2 linked regions of the Pleurocapsa sp. PCC 7327 genome follow. The main gene of each other region encodes a partner of the protein of the gene in region 2 in a complex. Links are inferred from orthologs where the notes say so. Each region holds a gene or a part of one and is shown on either strand. Other genes may lie near its edges.

Region 1 (10,127 bases), 880 kb from region 2 along the record:
AAAAATTAATACTATTCCAACCGGAGGGAACTAATGCAAGCAACAGAATCTCAAGATAAAGTCGTCTATTGGGGAACGGGTCGCCGTAAATCTTCTGTGGCAAGAGTTCGTCTCGTTCCCGGCAGCGGACAGTTGATTGTCAATGACAAACCCGGAGAGATCTACTTCAATAGAATCCCCGGTTATCTACAAGTTATTAAAGCTCCTTTGGAAACCCTGGGTCTAGAAAATGAATACGACATTTTAGTCAAAGCCCACGGCGGCGGACTGACAGGACAATCTGATGCTGTTAAACTAGGAGTAGCTAGAGCTTTATGTCAACTCGCGCCAGAAAATCGCCAACCGCTAAAAATTGAAGGGTATTTAACCCGCGATCCCCGCGCTAAAGAGCGCAAGAAATACGGCTTGCACAAAGCTCGTAAGGCACCTCAATACTCTAAGCGATAAAATTAAATTGTCATTTGTCATCGGTCATTAGTCATTCGTAAAAAAACAAAGGACAATTAACAAATGACAAGGGACAAATAGGAAATAACTATGCCAAAACCTGACATTCATCCCACTTGGTATCCAGAAGCAAAAGTCATTTGTAATGGCGAGGTCGTCATGACCGTTGGCTCCACCAAACCCGAAATTCATGTCGAGGTTTGGTCGGGCAATCATCCCTTCTTTACCGGAACGCAAAAACTGATCGATACTGAAGGACGAGTCGATCGCTTCCGCCGCAAATACGGAACGCTCGGTAAAACCGACCAGAAAAATAAAGCTTCTAATGCAAAAGAAAAATAGCGGCTCGATTGACTTGTCTTGACCCAGCAGAAATTCTGCTGGGTTAGCCCTGTCTATCGCTCAGTCGAGCTATTTTTGTATTAGGAGCAACTTCCATGGCTGAATCTTACTTACTCGAAAAACTACAATCCGTCGAACAAACTTTTAAAGAATTGACCCGCCGCCTTGCCGATCCGGATATCGCCACCAATCCAGAAGAGTTGCAGCGAGTCTCGAAGGCGCGTTCTTCTTTGGAAGAGACGGTTAATACCTACGAAACTTGGAAAAAAACCAAGGAAGACTTAGCCGGAGCCAGACAAATTCTGAAAGAATCTGGCAGCGATCCAGAATTAAGGGAAATGGCTGCTCTAGAAGTCGAAGAATTAGAGGAAAAATTAGCCCAGCTAGAAAAACAGCTCAAAATCTTACTCTTGCCTCGCGATCCCAACGATGATAAGAACATCATGCTAGAAATTCGCGCTGGGACTGGCGGGGACGAGGCAAGTATTTGGGCGGGCGATTTGGTGCGTATGTATTCGCGTTATGCTGAGTCCCAAAATTGGAAAGTTAAACTCGTCAGCGAGTCGCTAGCCGAATTAGGAGGTTTCAAAGAAGCCATTCTGGAAATCCAAGGCGATCGCGTTTATAGCAAACTAAAATTTGAAGCGGGCGTTCACCGAGTTCAGCGAGTGCCTGTCACGGAAGCAGGCGGACGAGTCCATACCTCAACGGCAACAGTAGCGATTATGCCAGAGGTGGATGAGGTAGAAGTCGAGATCGATCCCAAAGATATCGAAATAAAAACGGCGCGTTCTGGCGGTGCTGGAGGACAAAATGTTAATAAGGTGGAAACAGCAGTAGACTTGATCCACAAGCCGACCGGAATCAGAATATTCTGTACAGAAGAGCGATCGCAATTGCAAAACCGCGAGCGAGCCATGCAAATTTTGCGAGCTAAGCTCTACGAAATGAAGCTGCAAGAACAGCAAGAAGCAGTGACTTCCATGCGGCGATCCCAGGTGGGAACGGGAGCGCGGTCGGAAAAAATCCGCACTTATAACTACAAAGACAATCGCGTCACCGATCACCGATTGGGACAAAACTTTAACTTAGCCGCTGCTTTAGAGGGAAACCTAGAAGACATGATTCAGGCTTGTATTGCTCAGGATCAGCAAGAACGTCTAGAGGAATTAGCCACTTCTCCTACAACGGCTGAGGTATTGAGTAATTGACGCTCTGTTAACCTAGGCATGGGAGTCACCTCCCCATGCTTGGCTCCAGGAACTGGACATGAAAGTTGCCCCTTCATCCGGCTCCTCTCCGCGTTGACCCTTGTCATAGGTACTAATATCAATTTTTACTTCTATCTGTAAAATTTTTCCGATCTCTAAAGAACAGATGAGGCAGCTTCACCTAAAACGCGGTGAATTGCGGCGGTAGGGTGAACATTGTCCCAAAAGAGATACTGGTCTGGATTTGCACCACTTGCAGGAGCTACACTCAAAAATGGTCGATCCACAACGGTAAGCCCAAATCTCTGCGGTTTGGCGATCGCGCGATCGAACAAACTGTTAACGTCAAACAAGGTTATATTGACATCATCAGGTAATTTTTTTTCTAACTTATCTAAGTTTTTTGCCAACAAACTATTGTGTCTGTTGCTTATCTTTGTAAGAGCCTCGGAAGAACGGACAATCTTTTCGCCGAATACGTCCCCTCCTGTGAGTGCGCCTGGAGTTCTACCCAAATCGGGCAAGTTGGGGATGAGAAAATCACGTCCGCCGCGTTGGTAAAGAGATTTGATGCTGTCTGTGATATTCTCGACGACATCTTTGGGTTTGGCACTTGAGTCAAAGAAATAATCGTTTGCCCCACCCCAAATAACAAATAGGTCATTGGCATCAGCCGATTTTTGGAAGCGGTCGTGGTCTTGAGTAAACTGAGCTACCTGATCTACCACTGTTGGCAACAAACCGCGATTGCCCGTGTTTCCTTCCGTTTCCGTGCCTCCATAGGCAAAGTTGACGCTTCGATCTATAGTTTTGCCGTCGAAAGAGCCAGTCACGGATAAATCGGTAGAAGCGGTAAGATCGTCTACTCCCAAATTCTGTGCCAGAATTTCTACCCAAGTAGATCCGTTTGTAAAGCGTCCGTTGAAGTACGGAGGACTAGGAGGTGCGCCGATAAGTTTAAATGTGTTTCCTATATCAGAGAGACTATCTCCGAAAATGTAGAGATCGTCAATGCCGTTTGTTTCCGAACTCGCCAATCCTACAAGAGGCTCATTACTTTCTAAGCCAGTGAGATTATCGTTATTGTTTTCCGGCATTTTTGTTTTTTTAAGGAAAAATCACGAAAAATATATCATATGTCGGAATTTTTAGGACTATTTTTAAATTATGATTCTGATTAGTTAAATTTACTTTCTTAAGCTGCTTTTATTGATACTTTAAGTTGCATAATTGCAAACTAGCAAATATGTAAATTAGTATCTGGCAAGTAAAACAATAGAGCCTCTAGAAAAATACTATTCATCAGACTCGCACCAAATATAGGATCCCCGAAGAAAGGCTTTCTAAACTCGTTCCCAGGCAGCAGCCCCTTTATCGAGAAGAGCGCGGTTCTAGCTTGAAAAAACAAGAGGTAAAGATGGAAATTGAGGATTTAATCTTCGATATTTCACTTAATTCTTTTGACAATAAAAAAAGGCGATCGCAGCCAAACCCGATAAAGATTTCCCATGCGATCGCCAATTTCGAGCAATTCAGTTAAAACCTAGTCAGAATGTAGAGCAGCGAGAAAAGGATAATCCAGATGATATCGACGAAGTGCCAGTAGATTTCTGCCATTTCTACGCCGACGTGTTTAGCAGCATTATAGTGACCTTGACGGCGCGATCGCCACAATACGTCCAGGATTAACAAAACCCCAATAGTAACGTGAAGGCCGTGAAATCCAGTCATCAAGTAAAAACAGTTGGAAAAGATATTAGTCGTCAACCCATAACCGAGGGTTAGATATTCGTATACCTGACCAGCTAGGAATACAATCCCCATCAGGGCAGTAACGATACGATATACCAAAGCCACAACCCACCAACATCTCCTTTCTTGATGGCTACATCGCCTTGGTAGATGACGAAACTGCTAGACACCGGAATAATTGTATTGATTGCAGGCAATAATAACTCGACTTCGGTTCCTTCTGGAGGCCAATTGGCAGCCGCACATCGGTAAATTAATTAGGCAGCAAACATCTCCCCAAACATTAAAGATTCAGAAACCAGGAAGACGAGCAACCCCAGTACTCGATAATCGGGATGTTCTGCATGAGCAGTAGCTGCAATGGCATGAGGGGTTGAGGAGTTGGAAATTATCGGAGATTCAACAGTCGATCCTTGCATAGATTTCTTTTGTTGTTTGATAGTTGAGAGTAGTTAGTAGTTAGTGGGAAGCTTTAAACTAACTACTAACCAATAACTAATTAATTCTTTAACTCCGAACTTACTTCTGAGAGTATCTCCGATACGGATTCGCTTTCGTCAACGCTGAGGCTGTCAATGCCATAATCGTAAGGCCCTGCCCAGAGAACAGGAGGTTCCTCAAAGTTTTCGATCGCGGGTGGAGAAGTGGTTTGCCATTCCAGAGTCAATGTCTGCCAGGGATTGCGACCCGCAACTTCCCCAGCTCTCCAACTCCAGAGAATATTAACAATGAATGGCAAAACGGAGATGCCCAAGATATAGGCACCATAGGTACAAATCTCATTAAGTGGCGTAAATTGCGGGTCGTACATGGCTACCCGTCGCGGCATTCCTTTCAATCCGAGTTCGTGCATCGGCGAAAAGGTGAGGATGGTGCCGACAAAGGTAAGAGCAAAATGAATGCGTCCCAAAGTTTCGTTGAGTTTGCGTCCCGTCATTTTGGGGAACCAGTGATAAATTCCCGCGTAAATGCCAAAGACGGAACCGCCAAAGAGGACGAAGTGAAAATGAGCGACCACATAGTAAGTGTCGCGAACGTGAACGTCAAAGGGAGCAGTTCCCAGAGTAACGCCACCGATCCCGCCGAAGACGAACATTGCCAGCAAACCGATCGCAAATAGCATGGCACTGGTAAAGCGAATTTTACCACCCCAGATTGTAGCGACCCAACTGAAGATTTTTACGCCCGTAGGCACGGCAACCATCAGGGTAGAAATGGTCAAGAACATCCGCATCCAAGGTGGGGTGCCGCTGGTAAACATGTGGTGTACCCACGTTGGGCTATTAAAACCGGAGATTGGTTATCGTCTCATCGTCCTCTCAAGGTTAAGAAACATGGACGACAGCAAGCTAGCGTTTTTCGTTATGGCTTTGATTATCTTCGCTCTATTTTCACTGATTTGGATTTGAAATCCAACGACTTTCTCTACTCTTTACAATTTTTGTCCTGTACTTAAAGAAAAGTGGGAGAGATAAGGAGGATGCGGAAGATGATTAGACCACATGTGGCACTCTAACAAGCAGAAATTTAGATGAGAAATCCAGGGACAAATGACAAATGACTAACCCTTAGTAGGACAAGGAGTTTGTTCGTGAGAGCGAGGACAAGTTTCTATATCTCCAATCATACTAGGTTCGGGTGTTAACCCAATCCAAGCATCAATTTGTTCGGGATTGAACCCGACTTGACGAATTTTTCCTACCTGAATTAACGGACGACGAATTAACAGAGAATCTTCTATCATCAATTTCAAGGCAGTTGGCTCGTCTAACTCTAAAGGATTAATCTCTCCTGATTTGATACGAGGTGCAGTGTAATTGAACCACTCACTAACAGGTAAATTGCCAAAAAATAGACGCAAATTTTCTGGTTTCCAAGGTTCTTTTAATAAATTATGAACCTCCAACTTATGTCCAGCAGCATATAGTAAAGCTTTCTGCTTCGCATTATTAATACAACCAGGTTTTTCGTAAAAAACTACTTTAGCCATAACTCACCTCAGTTTTGGATTGACAGGTATTTATCCAACAACCCGCCTGCCAATTAATTAGCAGGCTAATAGCAAAAGTTCTCTCAAGAGAACTGCTTATAGCACTGAGTCCATTTAAATAGACTTTAGCTATGAGCAAGGAAATTAATTTCCTTGCAGGTAATCGTTTACTTACAAGAAATGCAGAAATGCTTCTCCAAAAACGAAAGAATACTATCAAGATCCATGCGATCGCAGCGAGTTTCTTTTTCTCCTGGCATTAAAATAAAATTTGGCGCTTTTTTACAGCGTTTTTGACAGCCAGTTCGTTCGATCTCGACATGATTTTGCAATCCTAACTCAGACAAAGCTTGTTCTATTTTTTCATGTAAATGCTTGCCCCCTCGCTTGAGACAGCCTGACTTGTGACACACTAAAATTTTGGCTTTAGATTTACCTTTTTTGGAATAGCTAATTTCTTCAAGATTGTCTGGCATTGGTTCGCTTTGGCGGCTGAGGTTAATAATTCGAGTAGCTTTGAGTTTATGGATGCCTGTCTCTGGTTTTAAGGTTTCATCGCCGATAATTTTAAGGCGATCGCCAGGAACAATATTTAAATCTACAATTTCCCGTCGTAATGACTTAGATAGCTTAATAGGAAATCGCTCCTCGCCAATCGCAATGCGCACATATTTGGGCGTACCTTTCGACCAATCGAGAAATTGAATAAGTTCCCCTTCGACTTGAAATTGAAATTTCGTTTGTGGCAACATAGTTGTCTCTAAGGAGGTAAGAGTTTGCGCTCGCCTTGTTTTTTTCCCGAGGCGGGGATTGCCCGCCCCAGGTTTTTATACCTAATTAGGTTGTCGTTTCAAGTACCTGATGGCGCACTTGCAAAATTTCTGGATGTTCTTGACAGAACGCCTGGAAAGGTGTTGTATCGGGAATGACTGTTCCTTCTTGATAAGCTGCCTCAGCTTCCAAGTCTTCTACCAAAGCCCAAGCATCAATGCATTCCTGAGAAGTTGCGCCTTTTGCCGCACTAATTGCTTTTGCTTCCTCGATGGCTTTTTCCAGTTCTCGCCGCAATAGAGGGACTTTAGGATTTTCCAAGAAATCGCCTTTAAAAAGAATGTCGCTCTCTGAGACTATGCCCAATAGCCCGCCCTGAATAACGGGAGCAATGCGAATGCCCGTATTGGCAAACAGTCGCGCTACATACTCCACGCCCAGATCGGGGTTAACTACAATACAGGGCTTGGTCATAATTTCGTAGACGCGAATTGTTTGGGGATCTTTCCCATAAGCAATTACTTTGCTGACAATATCGGAGTGAGTAACGATGCCATAAGCATCTTGACTATTGCGAAGATCGACAATTAGCGCCCGCAGTTCTTTAAACTTCATCAATTTTACTGCTTCTGCTATTGTCGCCGAACCTCGAATGGTGGCTACATCATAACTCATGATATCGGATGCCCTCAGCATAGAATTAACTCCTCTCAAAATTTGAGCATTGAAAAAATTGGCGTACTCAACTGCCAGTAACTAAATAGATCGCCCCACTCAGAATCTAAAGTTAAAGAATATGACGGGGTGACAAGCAATCTGAAATCTTGGCAAGGCAGAAAGCAGAAGGTAAGAACTTCAGGAGTTTTAGAGTCATCTCATCCTCAGCATTTATGCGCAAAATCAATCGACTTCAGAAAGGATGTCACCCTGCCAGATTCAGACTTTTATGCGATTTTCCTTGCTTCAGTCGTTATTGGTAACTTTAACGGTTCTTCGAGTTTAGAAAACAGAAGTTCCCAACCATTTGCTAAGGTCATCAGTATGCCCTCTTGCATTACAGTTTCTTTGACAACTTCTTCTTCTAAATCTTTTTTAGGCACGTAAACCGACAAGTGTCCGGCAGGATTTTTGTGCAACATTACTTTCATGGCAATCTCCTTTTTCAGTTAATATTTGTCCTTTGTCCAAGGTCATTTGTCATTTGTCATTTGTCACTTATCCAATATCATTTGTCTAGTATCGAAAGTCCTTTGTTTTTACTTCCGACTTCCGACTTCCGACTTCAACAATGACCAATGACGATTAATCAACGGCTTCCAATTCCTTTGTGCGGCAACCGACGACTACATCGCGATCGATAAAATGCACCGCATAGATGTAATAGCTTTGCAAATAAGTACCGATGCTGACGACGTAGCCTTCATCTCCTTTTTTGGCGAGGACTTCACCAATGTCTCTACCGGGAAACGTTCCGTCATTGCGAATTAGCTTGCGAACCCTAACTTTCTGTTCCATGTTGAAAGCTGGGGGATCGTCTAATTCGATTTCTCCTGGGTTATACAATCCCATTGGCTATACTCCTTTTCGGGACGATATCGAGCAATTCTTCTACGGTTAAACTGCGTTTGAGATTGACTGACATATGTCTGACGGCATCAATAACGGATTGCGCTTCTTCTCTGGTTAAGGTGATGCCATGCTCTTTAAGAAGCGTCAATACTAGATGTCTTCCCGAATGCTTGCCGACGACTAAGCGGCGTTTCCAACCAACTTCATCTGGTGAAAAAGGTTCATAAGTGGCGGGATTTTGCAAAACGCCGTGGGCATGAATGCCGGACTCGTGAGCAAAAGCATTTTCACCGACGATCGCTTTCCAGGGAGAAACGGGACAACCGGACGCGGCGACGACGAATTGAGATAATTCTCGCAATCGCTCGGTTTTGATGCCCAAGTCAACGCCATAGATGCGTTTGAGTGCCATGACGATTTCTTCTAGGGCAGCATTTCCCGCTCTTTCGCCCAATCCGTTGACAGTTGTATTGACGGATGTCGCTCCCGCACGCAGCCCCGCTAGGGCGTTGGCAGTGGCGAGTCCGAGATCGTCGTGGGTGTGCATTTCAATGGGAATTGACAGCCATTTGGTCAGTTGGCTGACTTTTTCAAAGGTAGTCACGGGATCGAGAATGCCTACCGTATCGCAAAAGCGAAACCGAGAAGCGCCCCACTCTTGAGCAGAGAGTGCTACATCGAGAAGGAAAGTTTCGTCTGCACGAGAAGAGTCTTCTCCGCCAACGGATATCCACAAACCGCGATCGCAAGCATAGAAAATTGCCTCTCGCAGGCGATTGAAAATCAGTTCGCGATTGCCACCAAATTTAGCTGCAATCTGAATTTCTGAGACAGGAACGGAGATATGTACCCGTTGCAAACCACAGGCAATAGAAGCTTTAACATCGGAGCGAACAGCTCGATTCCAGCCAATTAATCGAGCGTTCAGCCCCATTTCTACAATAGCGGAGATTGCCGTAGCTTCAGAACCGCCCATTGCCGGAATGCCGACTTCGAGTTCAGAGATGCCGATCGCATCGAGCAGCGTAGCTAGGGCAACTTTTTCTTCTAGGGTAAAGGCAATTCCTGCGGCTTGTTCCCCATCCCGTAGCGTCGTGTCATTAATTTGAATCGAATTCATTATTGCTCCCTAATGTGAAAGCGGACAGGTAAAGCCTCTTCAGTGGAAGGCGGCTATGAGAGGACAGATTTTGGCTTTTTTGCCTTCTGCTCTCTCAAGCAAATGTTTTACGCCTAATGCAGCTTGACTGTCGAACCAATCAAAGATTCGCTGTAGCTGTTCTAGGGAAATAAAGCCATACTGCCAGAGGAGCATGGCTAAGGGATCGTTGGATTGTTGCCTTTTTTCTGTGACCATCGCCAAGTCTGCCTTGGGGATGGCAAGTTCTTCATGCAAAAATTGATGAAATTCCGTAAGTGAAGAATTGGATTCCATGACAGCACCATTTTCAGTTACCAGTTACCAGTAGAGACAAACGGCTGTTTGCTCGTACAGTTACTAATGATTTAAAGGGTGAGAGATGAAGTGTGGATTTGACTTAACCTTATGTTGAACTCGTTTTATCTTTCTCCTTCAATTCTTCATCCTTGATTCTTTATTGGATAACCGATCGCTATCTAGCAAGTTTGACAAAGCTTACAGTCAAGCTATCTTCTGCGAGGAAGTGTTCGAGATGGAAAGCTCTGTCTTCGGTTGCGAGCAGGATTTGTTCGTAGAGATAGCGAGTAGCGCGATCGCCCACGCTTTCGGCTTGATTGGCTTGACGGCGAATTAAGTTAATGACGGCTTGTTCGGCTGCTAGATCGTGTTCTAGCATCTGACGCGCCCTAAAAATACCATCTTCTTCTTGGGTAAAACAGCACAATTCGGCAAGTTTGCCAAAGCTGGCGACTGGCGTACCGCCCAAACCATTCAAGCGTTCTCCAATATCGTGAACGTGGTCTGCAACTGCCCCATAGCTGTCTTGGAAAAACTGATGTAATTGATAAAATTCAGACCCCTCAACGACAAAATGATGTTTTTGGTATTGGAGATAAAGGGCTTG
Region 2 (17,084 bases):
CGGTTGTGCTTTGTCCTTCTCTTGCGCTGTCTAGGAAGCCGCGTAATGCATATTTTAATAAAAATGGTTGACACAACTGCTCTAATGTCGGTAGGATGGAAATTTGTCAACCATTTTCATTTTGACTGGGAGTTTGTTCTAACTTTTATCGAGTAACTCATGCCCACTATTCAGCAGCTTATTCGCAGCGAACGAGCTAAATTTAACAAAAAAACCAAATCTCCGGCGCTCAAGCAATGCCCGCAGCGTCGAGGCGTTTGTACCAGAGTATTCACGACCACGCCGAAAAAACCCAACTCCGCTTTGAGAAAAGTAGCAAGGGTTCGCTTGACTTCAGGGTTTGAAGTAACAGCATATATTCCCGGCATCGGTCATAATTTACAAGAACATTCCGTAGTTCTCATTCGCGGCGGTCGCGTTAAAGACTTGCCCGGTGTCAGATATCATATCATTCGCGGAACTTTGGATGCGACAGGGGTTAAAGATCGCAAGCAAGGTCGTTCAAAATACGGAACTAAGCGTCCAAAATCTGCTTAGTTAATTTCTTCTAATCCTAGTCGAGTCGTCTAATTTTTAATTAGACAATATAATTAGCTCAGCCTTAAGCAATCTTGTTTTAAGACAAGATTAATGCTTGGAGGCAAAATTAGTTTGTTTACCTCAAAAACTAGCTTCCTAATATTTCTAAACAATACGAGGATAAAGAGTAGCAATGTCTCGTCGATCTAGTCACAAAAGACGCACCATCCCCCCCGATCCCGTATACAATAGCCGTCTTGTTAATATGACAATTCGGCGCGTCATGAAAAGCGGTAAAAAATCGCTGGCTTCTAGCATCGTATACGATGCCCTAAAAACAATAGGAGAACGAACGAGTAGCGATCCCATAGAATTATTTGAGAAAGCGATTAAAAATCTAACTCCGCTAGTGGAAGTCAAGGCGCGTCGCGTTGGAGGTGCAACCTATCAAGTCCCAATGGAAGTGCGTCCGGAACGGGGAACAACCCTAGCCTTGCGCTGGCTGATTAATTATTCTCGCAACAGAGGCGGTAAGACGATGGCAAGCAAACTTGCCAATGAAATTATGGATGCCGCCAACGAAACCGGGGGAGCTATTAAAAAACGAGAAGAAACTCATCGGATGGCTGAGGCAAATAAAGCATTTGCTCATTACAGATACTAAAATCTGCCTAATCTAGTTCTAAAAATAGGAGGTACGGTCACCTCCTCTACGACGTTGAATAATTTCAACAAAGAAAAGTATAGAATTGTAAAGGGTGTAAACAAATCCTAACGATACGATTAATATTTGCTGGGCAAGACAAAGGAGGTAGCTGTGGCACGTAGCATCCCGCTGGAGAGAGTGCGCAATATAGGTATCGCAGCGCATATAGATGCGGGCAAGACAACAACAACTGAACGAATTCTCTTTTATACGGGAGTCGCTCATAAATTGGGCGAAGTCCACGAAGGGACTGCTATTACTGACTGGATGGAGCAGGAACGGGAGCGCGGCATCACCATCACTGCTGCCGCCATCAGTACGAGCTGGAAAGACCACCGGGTTAATATTATCGATACGCCCGGTCACGTGGACTTTACTATCGAAGTCGAACGCTCCATGCGAGTGTTAGACGGTGTAATTGCCGTATTCTGTTCGGTGGGAGGTGTCCAGCCCCAATCTGAAACTGTATGGCGGCAAGCAGACCGCTATCAAGTGCCTCGGATTGCATTCGTCAACAAAATGGATCGCACCGGAGCGAACTTCTTTAAAGTATACGAGCAGATGCGCGATCGCCTGAGAGCGAACGCCGTCCCCATTCAAATTCCCATCGGCGCAGAAAGCGATTTCCAGGGAATTGTCGATCTCGTGCAGATGAATGCCAGAATCTACAAAGACGACCTCGGTAAGAACTATGAAGATACCGAGATCCCTGAAAATATGAAAGAGCTGGCAGAAGAATATCGCACTAAGCTGATCGAAGCGGTAGCAGAAACCGACGAAGCGCTGATTGAAAAGTATTTAGAAGGCGAAGAACTAACCGTCGAAGAAATCAAGAGAGGGTTGCGCCAAGGGACGATTGCCGGCTCGATCGTACCGATGTTATGCGGTTCCGCCTTTAAGAACAAAGGCGTTCAGTTGCTACTCGACGCAGTAGTCGATTATCTGCCATCTCCCACAGAAGTTGCTGCTATTAAGGGCGTTCTGCCAGATGGAACCGAAGCAGTCAGAAAGGCTGACGATAACGAACCTTTCTCGGCACTGGCTTTCAAGATAGCTGCTGACCCCTTCGGACGTTTAACCTTCTTGCGAGTATATTCTGGAGTCTTGCAAAAAGGCAGTTACGTCTACAACTCCACCAAACAACAAAAAGAGCGAATTTCTCGCCTAGTCGTCCTCAAATCCAACGAGCGGATTGAAGTTGAAGAACTGCGCGCGGGCGATCTCGGTGCGGCTATTGGTTTGAAGAACACAACCACGGGAGATACCCTCTGCGACGAGGCAAATCCCATCATTTTAGAATCGCTCTTTATTCCCGAACCCGTTATCTCGGTAGCAGTAGAGCCAAAAACCAAGCAAGACATGGATAAGCTCTCTAAGGCTCTTCAGGCGCTAGCTGACGAAGATCCGACTTTCCGCGTCAGCGTCGATCGAGAGACAAACCAAACCATCATTGCTGGAATGGGCGAGTTGCACTTAGAGATTCTCGTTGACAGAATGCTGCGGGAGTATAAAGTAGAAGCGAATGTGGGTCAACCTCAAGTGGCTTACCGCGAGACTATCCGCAAGCCTGCCAAAGCCGAAGGTAAATACATCAAGCAGAGCGGCGGTAAAGGTCAATACGGTCACGCTGTAATCGAAGTCGAACCAGGCGAACCGGCGAGCGGATTCGAGTTTGTCTCCAAGATCGTTGGGGGGGCAATCCCCAAAGAATACATACCAGCCGTTGAGAACGGAGTCAGAGAAGCTTGTGAATCGGGAATTGTTGCTGGCTATCCTCTAATTGACATTAAAGTTACTTTAGTAGATGGCTCCTATCACGAAGTTGACTCTAATGAAATGGCATTTAAGATTGCAGGTTCGATGGCAATTCGAGATGCAGTCATGAAATCATCTCCAGTAATTTTAGAGCCGATGATGAAGGTCGAGGTAGAAGTACCAGAAGACTTTTTAGGAGATGTTATGGGCGATCTCAACTCTCGTCGCGGCAACATTGAAGGTATGAACTCCGAAGCTGGCTTAGCCAAGGTTACTGCTAAAGTTCCTCTGGCAGAAATGTTTGGCTACGCGACCGATATCCGGTCAAAAACTCAAGGTCGAGGTATCTTCTCAATGGAGTTCAGTCATTACGAAGAAGTACCTCGCAACGTCGCTGAGACGATTATTGCGAAAAACAAAGGGAACGCCTAACAGTGACCAGTAACCAGTGACCAGTTGCTTTTTTGTAGGTCACTGGTAAAACCTGATAACTGATAATGTGAAGCGGAATCAAAAAAGGAACGATAATTCATGGCACGCGCAAAATTTGAACGAACTAAACCCCACGTAAACATTGGTACTATCGGTCACGTAGACCACGGTAAGACGACCTTAACGGCAGCAATTACAATGACTTTAGCTGCACAGGGTAAGGCAAAAGCCAGAAAATACGACGAAATTGATGCGGCTCCCGAAGAAAAAGCTCGGGGCATCACGATCAATACCGCTCACGTGGAGTACGAAACCGAAAATCGTCACTACGCTCACGTAGATTGCCCCGGACATGCTGACTATGTGAAGAACATGATCACGGGAGCCGCTCAGATGGATGGTGCTATTCTAGTCGTGTCTGCGGCTGATGGTCCTATGCCCCAAACTCGCGAGCACATCCTCCTGGCAAGACAGGTAGGCGTACCTAACCTCGTTGTTTTCCTAAACAAGAAAGATATGGTCGATGACGAGGAACTGTTGGAACTCGTCGAGCTTGAGGTAAGAGAGCTTCTGAGCCAATATGGTTTTAATGGGGATGAAATTCCAATCGTAGCTGGCTCTGCCCTCCAGGCACTCGAAGCCATGGTTGCTAATCCCAAAATTCAGAAAGGGGAAAATGAGTGGGTTGACCAAATCTATAAACTCATGGAAGCGGTAGACAATTATATTCCCACGCCAGAACGCGAAGTCGATAAACCCTTCTTGATGGCAGTAGAAGATGTGTTCTCAATCTCTGGTCGCGGTACCGTAGCAACCGGAAGAATCGAGCGCGGCAGAATTAAGGTCGGTGAAACCGTTGAATTAGTGGGAATTAAGGATACTCGCAGCACTACGGTGACTGGGGTAGAAATGTTCCAGAAAACTCTCGATGAAGGTATAGCTGGAGACAACGTTGGTCTGCTACTTCGCGGTCTTAAGAAAGAAGAAGTCGAACGGGGAATGGTACTCGCCAAACCAGGTTCGATCACCCCTCACACGCAATTTGAGGGAGAGGTTTACGTTCTGACTAAGGAAGAAGGCGGTCGTCACACCCCGTTCTTCAAGAACTATCGCCCTCAGTTCTATGTGCGTACGACCGACGTAACCGGAACGATTAAAGACTACACCGCAGACGATGGCAGCGCAGTAGAAATGGTCATGCCTGGCGATCGCATCAAAATGACGGTCGAACTGATTAACCCGATCGCGATCGAACAAGGAATGCGTTTCGCCATTCGCGAAGGCGGACGCACCATCGGCGCTGGAGTCGTATCGAAAATCCTTAAGTAGAACAACTTACTTAAAGCAGTCGGAGCAGATAAGTGTCGAAAAGTCAAATACTTTGTCTGCTCCATTACTATCTTGAAACGGTTATTTGTCGCAAATAAACAAATGACAAATGACAAACCATTAACAGAACCTTGACAATTTAAAGAAAGAAAATGGCAACCCTTCAACAACAAAAAATTCGCATTCGTTTGAAAGCTTTTGACCGTCGCCTGCTCGATACCTCCTGTGAAAAGATAGTAGACACGGCAAATAGAACCAACGCTACAGCAATCGGTCCAATTCCTTTGCCAACCAAGCGCAGAATCTATTGCGTCCTGCGATCGCCTCATGTTGATAAAGACTCGCGCGAACACTTTGAAACTCGTACTCATCGTCGAATCATTGATATTTATCAGCCTTCTTCAAAAACGATCGATGCTTTGATGAAGCTAGATTTGCCCGCGGGAGTTGATATTGAAGTGAAATTGTAAGGAGTTAGTAGCGAGTAGTTAGTAGAAGATGTTAGTTGGTTCTTACCAACCATAACTAATAGCTACTAACTGTTTGCTAGCTCGGCATGACTACATCAGATCCTGTTTGAATACGCGAATGGTATCCGGTTGCTAGAGCTGGGGATCTAGTTGGTATTATTTGTCAGTACGATAAGTTAAAAGTCAAGAAATCCAGATAACTTAAATCAGATTCGCTTGATTTTTCTGTCAAACTCGCTACAATTTACATAAAATATTAGCAGTACAAGATGGTTCAATAGCCATCCTAAAACTAGCTAAACTAAAACAATAATTAAGTCAAAAGATGCCGCCACAATCGTCTGCCAGTAATTCCCGAATAGGTTAGCTTAATTAGATTCCAACAGAATCATTAATCGGACACAGGTCGTAGGGATTATCAACAATGGATTGCCGCCACATTCGATTTTGCGCTCAAAGATCGGCGATCGATCTTTATCAGTTACAAGAATTATTTAACCTAGCCGCATTTTGGGCGCGCGAGCGAAAAATAGAAGATCTAGAAATTGCAATTAACAATAGCAATCCAGTTGTCACCGTTTGGGATGCAAATCGCACCATCGGTTTTGCCAGAGCTACATCCGATGGCATCTATCGCGCTACGATTTGGGATGTCGTCATTCACCCAGATTATCGGGGACTAGGATTGGGACGCAAGCTGGTAGAGACCGTATTAAGTCATCCTTTGCTTAATCGCGTTGAGAAAGTTTATTTGATGACCACTCATCAACAAAGCTTCTACGAACGGATAGGCTTTCAGGAAAATAGGACAACCACTATGGTGTTACACAACTTTCCAAGCGCTAGTCCCCTACCTATTCCAGAACTATGGGAAGCCGACACCGTAACCGTGTAATCTTTTGAGCAGTTGCTTGTGAAGAAGATATCTCTAAAACCTCTAACTTTCCTCCCATTGCCTCTAATAAGGTTTGAGCAACCCACAATTTCATTCCTGAGGACATTTGAAGATTTTGAGCCAAGAAGCTAGTTTCTTCCAAATTAGGTTGTGGCATCGATGGGGTTTCTGATGTAGATTGGAATAAATCGATTGGTTCGCACCAAATATTGACGGGACAATCGAGATCGACACAACCTGCAAGTTTTTCTGTGGACGCGCGTTCGGCAATCGCTACAACTCGAATCCTACCTTCTTTGAGGTAGCTAATGCTGGTATCTACGAGATTAACAAGTATTTGTACAAGGCGCTGGTAGTCTGCCATTACGCGAAGATTTGGCGGCGGCGAGACAATTTCTAGATCGAGTCTGCGATTCTTAGCTTGTAAGTAGGTGAACTGATGTAACTCTAAAAAGACTTGAGTTAAGTAAACGGGTTGAATTTCTAGCTCGATCGCGCCACAGTCTATCTTAGAAACTTCGATCAGTTCGTCGAGAAGTTTGAGAAATTGTTGGGCAGATTGATAGGACTGCGCGAGAAAATCTCTCTCTTCTTGAGGATTATCGCACAAATTAGACAAAATTATCTGATGCAAACCAATCAAACTGCTTAGAGGCGATCGCAACTCGTGCGCCGTTCTCGCCAAAAAACCACTTTTAAATTGACCGAGCTGGGTTGCCATGAGATAAGCTAACTTAGTTTGCTTTAATTCTTCTTTGAGCGCCTCTATCTCATTCATAAATTGCTGCTATTCACAATTCTATATTTAGAATTTGTACGCTTCCCCGACGTAAAATTTTCCACTCTTTTCTTGTCCATTTTGCCACTGTAGACGGAAGACCGCTTCCCTGTTTTTTGTCGTTTAACTCGGCACAATCGAGGGTTAAAACGTCAGGAAAAGCATTTTCTATGGCACTCATCGTTTCTAAAGGCGGCTCTCCTGAAAAATTAGCGCTGGTCGTTGCTAGCGGTCCGGTTTGGGCTAGAATGGCGCGAGCGATCCTGCTATCGGGAACGCGGATGCCAATCGTTGTTGGATCGGTGGGATTCATTGCCGTGGGGACGCGCTCGGAAGCAGGCAAGACTAATGTTAATGCTCCCGGCCAATAGCGATCGACGACTTGTTGCCAAATCGCGAATTCTTCAGGCGTCCCCATTACATAAGGCCATAAATCCTCCTCAGAAGCCCCCATCAGGATTAACGGCTTATCTTGAGAGCGCCTTTTTGCAGCAAAAATCAGCGCCGCATTTTCTGGCAGCGCAGCGAGAGCGGGTACGGTATCGGTAGGAAAACTGACGACTCGACCCGCAAGCGCTTCTCGAACCAGTTCGACTTGAGAAACTTTGGGCATTGGTTGTTAGTTGTTGAATTAATAACTACTAACAACGATACGCTAAAGCAAAACGTTCTATATTTGCTAAGTCACAGAAAATCTGAATCTTGTCGTAGCAGCCTCGCTTTTGGAGCAGTTGCACGACTTGCTCGGCCTGACCTGCCATCATTTCGATTAACCAGATGCCGCCAGGGCGCAAGTAATCGGGAGCTGTTTCGACTAAATGACGGATACAATCGAGACCGTCACTACCTCCATCGAGCGCTAGGCGAGGTTCGTGTCGAGCGACTTCCGGTTGCAGACGAGCTATCTCAGCAGTCGGAATATAGGGTGGATTGGATACCATGCCGCTAACTCGACCTTTAAGCGCTTCTAGCGGCGACCACCAAGAACCCTGGCAGAATTTAATTTGCTCGCCAAAGCCCAGCGCGATCGCGTTTTGTCGGGCAATTGCTAAAGCCTCTGCACTCGTGTCTGTGGCATAAATCCTGGCATCGGGCAAAGCTTCGGCAAGTCCGAGGGCAATTGCCCCGCTTCCCGTGCCTAAATCGACCCAATATCCCGAAACCAGATCTGGCGTTGGGCTAGCTTGGATGGCACGAACGGCAATATCGACGAGCAATTCCGTCTCTGGACGAGGAATCAGTACTCCGGTCGCCACTTTTAGAGAGAAATGTCGCCAAGGAGCAACACCTACTAAATACTGAACGGGCATGCGATCTTGTAGGCGTTGCTGCCATAGTTCGGTTAAGACTGATAAAGGTTGCTTCAGATGAATTTGCGATCGCTCCTTAAAAGACTCCAAACGAAGTGATAGTTTGTCTAGACCTGCTACTTCCTCTAGCAACCAATCGACTTCATCGGGAGAAACCCCAGCAGCGATCGCATCTTGCTTGGCTCGGTCGCGCCAGAGAGCGAGTTCTTGACCCGATACCGTTAGCGACTCCAATTTATTTCTTTTGTTGATTTTGAGGGGCTGGCTGACCTTGGGGATTACCTTGACCTCGGTTTTGGATAGTAGATTGAATAAATTGTAGCGACTCTTGAGAAGGAACTAACTCAATTTTAGTTAGCATTTCGTCATTCTTTTCTTTCATCGTCGCAATCATAATTTCCAGAGGAATGACTTCAATCTTCACAGTTGAAGCCAAATCGGGTTTTTCCTTTTTGAAGCGCTCTAGCAACTGTTGCAGTTGTGCTTTTTCAAAAAAGAAGGGAATTCTTGACTCGTTATTCCGTTCGATCATTAGATACCCTTGTTCTTTGCCAACTCTAGCGACAAATAACGGCACTACCCCTTCTGGATACTGTTGTCCATTTTGATTCATGACTTGCTTTGCCAACTCGACTTCATCATTCATTGGCACATAGTCAATATTTAATCCGTCGGGTTTGCCTTCCATTGACTGAGAGAACTTATAAACTTCTCCCAGAGATACGGGTTGAACCTTAACTTGCTTCGCCAGTTCTGGATTTTGCTGTTGCAGTTGTTGAAAAAAATTCTGGGCGTCTTGTTGGCTGATAAATACTCCCGTTACCTGTTTATTTTCGTGCTGTTTCACTATAGGAGCGCCTTGTGCGTCCACAATTGTAAATACTGGAACTGGCTGTAGAGTTTTGATAATTTGGTCTTGGGGAAGAGCCAATACCTTAGCGGCTTGACCAAAGCCAACCCCTAAAATCGCACTTCCGACCAATCCCAGGGTAGCACTCCAACGGATTAATGACTTCATGATGGCTTTACCTCAAATTTTTTGCTTAAATATAGATGATTTATCGGAAAAATTTTGACTAACTAAGCTCTAAATCCTCTATAGCTTATTAGGTCTTCTAGAATTTCATCGCTATGACGTTTTCTAGGAGCTTATTGCGAATTAATCGGGCATTTTTTCAATACCAACTTTTCTTTCTGACTTCGAGAGACTAGCTAAAGTTCCCCTCCGATCTTAGGGTATCCTAGGACAAAATTGTAAAAAAATAGTAAACAACTGGAAGTTTAGATTTCCATGTTTTACGGATGTTCGATTGATGCCAGCTCAGAAAGTTTCTTTTACCAATTTTTCCGAGCCGTAATCGGGATGACAGGATTTGAACCTGCGACATCCTGCTCCCAAAGCAGGCGCGCTACCAAGCTGCGCTACATCCCGGTCGCTTCATCCAGTATAGACTAAATCGCCCCAAATTCAAAAGGATTTAAAAATCAGAAATTAGTTGGGATACCAAAACATTCCTTTAATCCCTTCCGGATCGAGAACAAACCCTAGTCGGCGATAAAAGTCAACCACGTGGGGATCGGCAAACAAAGTGATATTGCTGATATCATCACTTCTGAGCTTTTTGATGGTATATTTCATCAAAGCTTTGCCCAATCCCTGTTTTTGAACGGTCGGATGGACGACGACATCCCAAATCGTGGCATTAAAAGCGTGATCTGACGTAGCGCGAGCAAACCCAATCAAACGCCGCCTATTGTTCCTAACTTCCCACATAGAGACGACTAGATAACTGCATTCAAGGGCTTTTTTGACTTTTCGTAGAGGTCGTCTAGCCCAACCGACGGCATCGCAAAGTTCTTCGAGTTCGTAAAGATCGAGATCTCGTTCGGTGCTAAATACAATACGAGACTGACTTAGAGGATCGTCTGTCAACTCTAACAATTCTCCATCGAACTGAGTTGTTCCAGAGGTCGTAACCGTTTCCGAATTGCTAAATAATCGTTTCCAAAAAACCATGCCAATGCGGCTGTTGCTTTTGCTTGAGAATTTTCTTTAATTTATACTGAATTTAGCCGGAAAAATTTTTCTGAGACTCGTAAGGAGAATAAAATTTTCTAGCTTAGTCTATTCTACCTCTAGCGAGCAAATGGCTCTCTGTTGGGATAGGATGAAAATATGCCAATTATAGACATATTGGGAGTACCACACGCTTACGAGCTTACGCCTCTCTTTTCCAATTCAGATAATCCTGTCCTAGTCTTCATTCATGGCTGGTTATTAAGTCGCAACTATTGGAAACCGCTCGTCGAGGGTCTATCGCCGGACTATCAATGTTTGACTTACGATCTTAGGGGATTTGGAGATTCGCAGCCAGTAGCAGTTGAAGCTCATCAAAAAAGTTGCTCGAATCCTCAGTGGAGTAAGTTGGGGGAGGGAGATAGCAAGGGCTATTCCTGTTATTCATTAGCCGCTTATGCTCAAGATTTGAGCATTTTGTTAGAAAAATTAGCGATAAAGAAAGCTTGGCTGATAGGGCATTCTCTTGGGGGTAGCATTGCGCTGTGGGCAGCAGACCTGTGTCCGGAAATCGTCAAAGGCGCGATTTGCCTGAATTCCGGCGGAGGGATTTACATTAAAGAAGAATTTGAACGATTTCGCACGGCTGGGCAACAATTGATTCAACTGAGACCGCGTTGGTTATCTTCTCTGCCTTTGATTGACCTTTTATTTGCTCGCATGATGGTAGCGCGTCCGCTTGCTCGCCATTGGGGGAGACAGCGGGTTATCGATTTCGTCCGGGCAGATGGAGAAGCGGCAATCGGATCGTTGCTAGATACGACAACAGAAGCCGAAGTACACTTACTTCCCCAATTGGTTTCTCGCCTTCAACAGCCCGTCTATTTTTTGGCTGGGAACAAAGATAATGTGATGGAACCAAAATACGTTCGGCATTTAGCCAGCTTTCACCAACTCTTTACCGCCAATGGAGGCAATGTGATTGAGATTCCCAATTGCGGACATTTGTCGATGATAGAGCAACCTGAAATTGTCGGGGCAAAAATTGTTAAGATCCTAATAGAACATAGTTCAAAGTAGGGGGTTTGGGTGATGGCAATCCAAAGCCAGCTAGGAGAGGGTTATTATTAACACTGAAGCAGCAAGCAGTTAGATGCTTAGAAATTCTGCAAAATTACTGACTTAAGTATTGCTAGCACGCGATACACTTGCATCAAAGTAATTTAGCTCGTATGATTGGCGCGATCGCATCTCATGTCAAGATAAAGCCAAAAATTCCCATAGCCAGAAGCGATCCGATCGCCGTTCCAGATGTTAAGTTGGAACAACCTAGACTAATTTAGTAATTTTAGTGACGAGTTACCTGCTAAGGAGAAGCCTATGCTACACCGCAAGATTTATCAACTCTGTACCGAAGGACGCGAAGTTTGTATTTTCTTGCGGGATCAACAACGCTGGATTGAAAGCGCTCGCATTGTCGGTTTAGAAGGCGATTTGGTAACGATTCGCTATGAAACAGAAGAAGACGATGAAATTTGTTCGTGGGAAGAAATGATTCGTCTAGAAAGTATTGGTGCTATCAGTCAAAAGCTAGCTTCTGTCTCGCGAGTGAGTTCTGAAATCGCAGTTTCAGACGAATGCCCTGAAGCCGAGCAAATTTATCCTCGCTATCCCGACTCAGAACAGTGAACGGTGAGTGTAGGGGCGATTCTCAAATCGCCCCTACAACTCTACAACTAATAGATTCGATCGCTAAAGTGGTTCAAAAACCGGACAATAGCCCTCTGGCGTGACTTTAAATCCATACAAGGGAGAAGCTTGATTCCAACAGCGCTGGCTTCTCCAGTAGCGGCACGTGCCGCAGCAATCAACATCTTCTAGTCGTCTGACTTCGCTACTTTGACTCAAAAGCTCGCGCTGGGATAACCCTCTCAACACTAACTCTTCGCCCTGCCAGCGAGCTTCTACCAACCCCGTATCGGAAAAATTACTCCAGCGCGGATCTTCAGTAATTGCGTCGGGGAGGGTAATCGTAACGCTAGTTCCCGTTTCGTTTAGCTCGCCTTCATAAACAGTTGGCGAGGGAGCCGCAGGTTGCATAAACTTATCGCCGATAGGAAGTTCGACGAAAGTTCCAGCAGCAGGAGAATGGAGTTGATAGCGATTTTGTAGCTCCTCTAAAGATGTCAAGTCAGCTAGATAAAGAGGGGAACCGTGAATAAAAATAACGTGCTGGGGCCGCAGATTGTGAACGAGTTGCGTGGTGTTGCGACCATCGCTGTGTTCGGCTAAAAAATAACTTTCAACAGCGATCTGGCGGGACTTTTTGAGAGTCGCAATCTGTGGGGCATCAGTTGCCGAGGAACCGCCAGGACGTTCGGGTACCAAAATTAACCAAGAACCAGAGCCAGAATAACAATAGTCTTCTAAATTAGCCGCGTTATCCGTTAACACGATACAAGGAGCTTGACCAAAAATCGGAAGTTTTTGGCTGGGAAATCGGCGCATTCGGGGACAAATTCTGTCGTCCCAAAACAAAGGTTGGTGTTTGGCAAAATTTTGGACGGCGATGGGAAACTGAGGCAGTAGTTCCAGATAGATATCGCACGCTTGCGCGACGCTGCCATCGACCCAAATGTCGAGATCGCGACCCGTAAACTGGTGATGGGAGCGCAACAGTTTAAGGATTTCCTGCCCTAACCCCAGAGTTGGCACTGGTAAGAGAACGTTCTGTCCGCTGACGAGAGCTTGATAAATGCGCTCCATTAGGTGCTTTTCCTGCTGGCGGCGATGAGGGTGTCGGGTTGTTCCGTAACTGCCTTCGATAATTAGCACGTCTGGCGCTAATCCTCGCAACGCTTCGATAGATAAGCCCTCAACCAGTTGAAAGTTTGAGAGCGAAAAATCTCCCGTGTAGAAAAGCTTGTAGGCGCGCTTGGGAGTTTTATAAGTCAGGAAAATAGCAGCGGCACCCGGTAAATGTCCCGCCGGAAACAACTCCACCGTCAAGTCGTCGAATAATTCAACTGGCGATCGCCATTTAAGAGCTTGACAAAATTGACGAATCTCTTGAGGAGGACGATCTTGCCAGTTGAGCGGCAAAAGCCGAATGGTTACTTCGCTAGCGTAGATAGGCAGTTCGGGGAAAGCCTCGTGAAGCGCTAGCAATCCCCGCGCGTGGTCGGCGTGGGCGTGACTGCATAAAACAAGGTCGGCGGGCGATTTTACTTCGGTTTGAAGCGGTTGGATATCGGCTAAACCGCAGTCGAGGAGGATGCGATGTGCTCCCATCGTCACTAACAAACACACTCCCTCGTTACCGTGCCCTACTCCATAGGGAAAGCAGGACAAACCATCTTGGAGATCGGCGGGAGCTGAGCGACGTTTACTCATGTTGTCGTTGACGGAGGAGAACTGGAGCAAGCGTTCAATTCGCCAGTCACTCGCTAGTGAGCCGAGCCATTGCCGTCATAATTATCGGAATCGTAAAACCCATTCTTAGTGCCGAAAAACAGAGAACTAACAATAAAAAGCCCTGTCAGAATCGCCATGACCATTTTTACTTCCATAATTATTTTCTTCCTGTTGCGAGACTCCCACTATCTATGATAGCTTTCGCTATTTTTTCTTAGGTTATCGCTCTTGAGTCCCGATTGACAGAAAAATTTAAGACTTGGCGGGTTCGGCAATGTTTTCTAGAGCCGTTTCGGAGACAGTAACGACGACTGGTACTTCCTCAACTTTCGGCAGCTTTTCTAGCGCCAAACGGGAAGACGGCGTTCCTCCAGAAAGGCGTTTTAACAATTGAGGTCTGGGATCGTGTAGGAGATAAATAATCTCATCGCCACAGAGCCATTCTTCGGTCGCTTTGACTACCTGGAGGCTTCTGTCCCTTTTAACGAGTAGCGGCAGCAGTTCTCCAGCACGAATTAGGGTTTGTAAGTGAGCTTGTTGTAGCTCCAATCCCGGCTCTTTGAGAATCGTCGTGCCTAGCTTCACTTGACCGTCGTTAAGATACTGATTCCAGGTTTTGATTGACAGTTGCTCGATGAAAGCTTGATTCACTTTGGCTTTATTAGTCACGCTGCTCTGGCTATTGCTGGGAAAGACTGCCAAGACGCGAGGTGGCTGGAATTCTTCTACGGCTCGCTGCGCTAGGACTAAGTTGACTTCTCCATTGCTGGTGAGCGCCATAAAGGTTCCCATGGAGTGAACCCCGGCTTCTTCTAATACTTCGGGGTCGAGAGCGCTACTCTGAAAAACGGGCAAGTTTTCTGCCGCAGCTTTTTGACAAGCTTCGGGATCGGTGTCGATGAGCACGACGGATTCGCCCGACTCCTGAAACAGGCGTGCAATCAGGCGGCTTAGGGGGTTACAGCCAACAATGACCGCTCCCGTTGCCTCGGAGGAGGTAATTTTTAACCAACCGGCGACCCAACGAGCCGTCAATCCGCCTACGAAAACGGTTATCACGATGGTGAGAAAAACTAGGGCTTTGATGGCATCGCCACCATTAATTCCTTGCTGGGTCAAGAGAATGGCAAACAGGGATGCGACTGAGGCAGCGACGATGCCTCTAGGAGCCACCCATGCCAAAAATAGCTTATGTCGCCAGTTCAGACCACTGTTGATGGTACAAACAGCGATCGCGATCGGGCGAACGACGAACATCAGGGCAAGTACGGTCAGAACGCTGCCCCATCCCAAGGCAAAGATACTCGCGATCGACAGGTCGGCTGCTAGGAGAATAAATAAGACGGAAACGCACAGGACGGTTAACTGTCCTTTAAACCGTCTGAGCAATCGCTCTTCAGGAAGGGAAGATGCTCTCACAACCATGCCCGCGATTACCGTTGCCATCAGTCCCGATTCGCTGCGACTCATTTGCGCCAGACAGAATAGACTCCAAACACCTGCCAGTACGACTAAGTTTTTCAGGTCTTCTGAGAGAAAGCTGGCTCGCTTGAGGCATAGACCGAGCAGCCACCCGCTAGCGGCTCCAATTGCCGCTCCTATGCCCAAGCGCAGCAGCAGACTGCTGAAGATTTCTACCGGAGTAGCGTTGCTGTTGAGGATCGTGTTGAGGACGACGACGGCTAAAATGGCTCCTACCGGATCGATGAGTACTCCTTCTCCCTCAAGTAAGGTGGCAACTCGCCGATCTACTTCCACGTGTTTGAGCAGGGGGCTAATGACTGTCGGACCCGTCACGACGACGAGCGAGGCATAGAGAAACGCGATCGACCAAGGAAATTCTGCCAGCCAATGAGCTGCCATTCCGCCGCCAATCAGGGTGATGAGCGTGCCGATAGTGACGAGATTGCGCAGGCTGCCGGAGACGCGCCCCAAATCGCGCCAGGAGAGATTTAATCCTCCCTCAAACAAAATAATGGCAACTGAGAGAGCAACGATAACTTCTAAGCCCACCCCTAAATGGTGGGGATGCAGCAGGCTCAATCCGTCTGGTCCGAGCAAGATGCCAAATAAGAGCAAGAAAATAATGCTAGGAACTTTCAGATATTCGGCAACGACTTGAGCGCTGATGCCTGCAAGAACCGCAATCGCGATTTGCAGGGTTAATTCAAACGATCCTTCCATAGGCGTATCGATCGCAGGCGCATCTCTGACAGTTTAGAATCTGGGCGTTGGCAAGAGGCTTAGTTTCAATATTCCCAAAAATGATTTTCATAACATCAAGCTCTAGTAAGATTGCCCCTAGCGAATCTTCCGAACCATCAAAGATCGCCTTTAGCTAAATTTAGGATATAGATTTAGTTCTCAAGCAATAATATGTCTGCAATCAACTCGGTTATTAGTTTGAATTTAAAAAAAGATCGACTGTTGGAAATGGAAATTTTTTATTCATTTTGGGTATTTTAACATTGATGTTCTTATATCCTCAAAAGAGTTGACGATAATCGGGCTTTCTTTTGCCAACAATCGATTTAGAGAGTTTTGTGGTCGATAGCCTCAAACTGTCGCGCCTAAAAATATATTTTTTCTATTTTACCCAATGCCCTAAGGCAGGTTGCTGTAACAATGAATTTAGGACACGCTAGAAGAAAGAAAAGTCCAATGAGGGGAGTCGCTCTGATTTTCCTATAGTCTGAGCGATGTTGTTCTATGTGACTCTAAATCGTAACTGCCACTGCCGCTCGTGCGAGTTAGGGCAAAATGCAAGTAATCTGGAAAGATTGGCTACTCTATGAATCGTCAAACCTTTGCTTGGAATCGTTCGAGAAATAAACTCCGCCAAGAAATTCGTTGGATTGAGTTCCTGTCGAAAGCAGGGTTATTTTTGGCGGCTTTAGTGTTGTTTAGCATCAATTTGGGAAATTTGCCGTTACAGGCAGACGAACAAACCGTCTCGCAGGTGGCGAAGGAAATTGCCTCTGCTCCATTCGATTCCTTGCGTTGGCTGTTTCCGACTCTCCAAGAACAACCTTATCTGGAACGACCTCCGTTAGTTCACGGACTGATTGCCCTAGTTTATTCGCTTGCCGGAAGCAATGAATGGACGACTCGTCTGCCAGGAGCATTTTTAGCAGCTTGTTCGGTTCCGCTTCTCTATAGTTTGGGTCGCGAGATTTTTGCCGCTCGCATGCCATCTCTTTTTTCGGCAGCGATCTACTTGACGCTATTGCCAGTGGTGCGTTACGGACGGTTAGCCATGCTCGATGGAGCCGTGCTTTGTTTTGAAATTTTGACAATAGTCTGTATCGTGCGATCGCGGCGCGATTTGCGCTGGGCGTTGGGGATTGGAGTCGGTTTGAGCTTGCTGGGTTTATCTCGAGGAATAATAGGGGTTATTGTCGCGGCGATCGCTCTTTTGTTTCTGGCTTGGGATACGCCAAGGCTTTTGAGTTCGGGCTT

The links.
Region 1: the proteins of prmC (region 2) and prfA are in contact, whole or in part, in a crystal structure (PDB 2B3T), measured with the Escherichia coli proteins. The link is inferred for Pleurocapsa sp. PCC 7327 from one-to-one orthologs.

Annotation. Positions count from the first base shown.
Region 1 is NC_019689.1:3,749,495-3,759,621, forward strand. The notes cover bases 38-2,942. They hold prfA (peptide chain release factor 1), read left to right. Parts: upstream 38-884; coding sequence 885-2,000; downstream 2,001-2,942. Other genes in these bases: rpsI (30S ribosomal protein S9), read left to right, coding at 38-447; rpmE (50S ribosomal protein L31), read left to right, coding at 538-789; PLE7327_RS16890 (SGNH/GDSL hydrolase family protein), read right to left, coding at 2,156-2,942. In the rest of the region: rplM (50S ribosomal protein L13), read left to right, coding at 1-34; more of rpsI, read left to right, coding at 34-37; more of PLE7327_RS16890, read right to left, coding at 2,943-3,097; PLE7327_RS16905 (ArsC/Spx/MgsR family protein), read right to left, coding at 5,314-5,742; PLE7327_RS16910 ((2Fe-2S) ferredoxin domain-containing protein), read right to left, coding at 5,910-6,494; PLE7327_RS16915 (CBS domain-containing protein), read right to left, coding at 6,580-7,209; putative nitrogen fixation protein NifT, read right to left, coding at 7,458-7,661; PLE7327_RS16925 (nitrogen fixation protein NifZ), read right to left, coding at 7,816-8,082; nifV (homocitrate synthase), read right to left, coding at 8,069-9,202; PLE7327_RS16935 (DUF2949 domain-containing protein), read right to left, coding at 9,242-9,517; PLE7327_RS16940 (Dps family protein), read right to left, coding at 9,696-10,127. UniProt on the Escherichia coli protein: Peptide chain release factor 1 directs the termination of translation in response to the peptide chain termination codons UAG and UAA.
Region 2 is NC_019689.1:2,863,590-2,880,673, forward strand. What follows is about bases 6,478-9,333. They hold prmC (peptide chain release factor N(5)-glutamine methyltransferase), read right to left. Parts: upstream 8,429-9,333; coding sequence 7,526-8,428; downstream 6,478-7,525. Other genes in these bases: PLE7327_RS12760 (sensor histidine kinase KdpD), read right to left, coding at 6,478-6,884; PLE7327_RS12765 (L-threonylcarbamoyladenylate synthase), read right to left, coding at 6,898-7,497; PLE7327_RS12775 (Tic22 family protein), read right to left, coding at 8,430-9,212. Also shown: PLE7327_RS12725 (iron-sulfur cluster assembly accessory protein), read left to right, coding at 1-34; rpsL (30S ribosomal protein S12), read left to right, coding at 160-537; rpsG (30S ribosomal protein S7), read left to right, coding at 713-1,183; fusA (elongation factor G), read left to right, coding at 1,337-3,412; tuf (elongation factor Tu), read left to right, coding at 3,512-4,741; rpsJ (30S ribosomal protein S10), read left to right, coding at 4,894-5,211; PLE7327_RS12755 (GNAT family N-acetyltransferase), read left to right, coding at 5,636-6,106; more of PLE7327_RS12760, read right to left, coding at 6,066-6,477; PLE7327_RS12785 (GNAT family N-acetyltransferase), read right to left, coding at 9,687-10,211; PLE7327_RS12790 (alpha/beta fold hydrolase), read left to right, coding at 10,371-11,291; PLE7327_RS26155 (hypothetical protein), read left to right, coding at 11,420-11,554; PLE7327_RS12795 (DUF6679 family protein), read left to right, coding at 11,592-11,900; PLE7327_RS12800 (MBL fold metallo-hydrolase), read right to left, coding at 11,964-13,604; PLE7327_RS26160 (hypothetical protein), read right to left, coding at 13,658-13,780; PLE7327_RS12810 (sodium:proton antiporter), read right to left, coding at 13,878-15,809; PLE7327_RS12815 (glycosyltransferase family 39 protein), read left to right, coding at 16,417-17,084. UniProt on the Escherichia coli protein: Methylates the class 1 translation termination release factors RF1/PrfA and RF2/PrfB on the glutamine residue of the universally conserved GGQ motif, i.e. on 'Gln-235' in RF1 and on 'Gln-252' in RF2.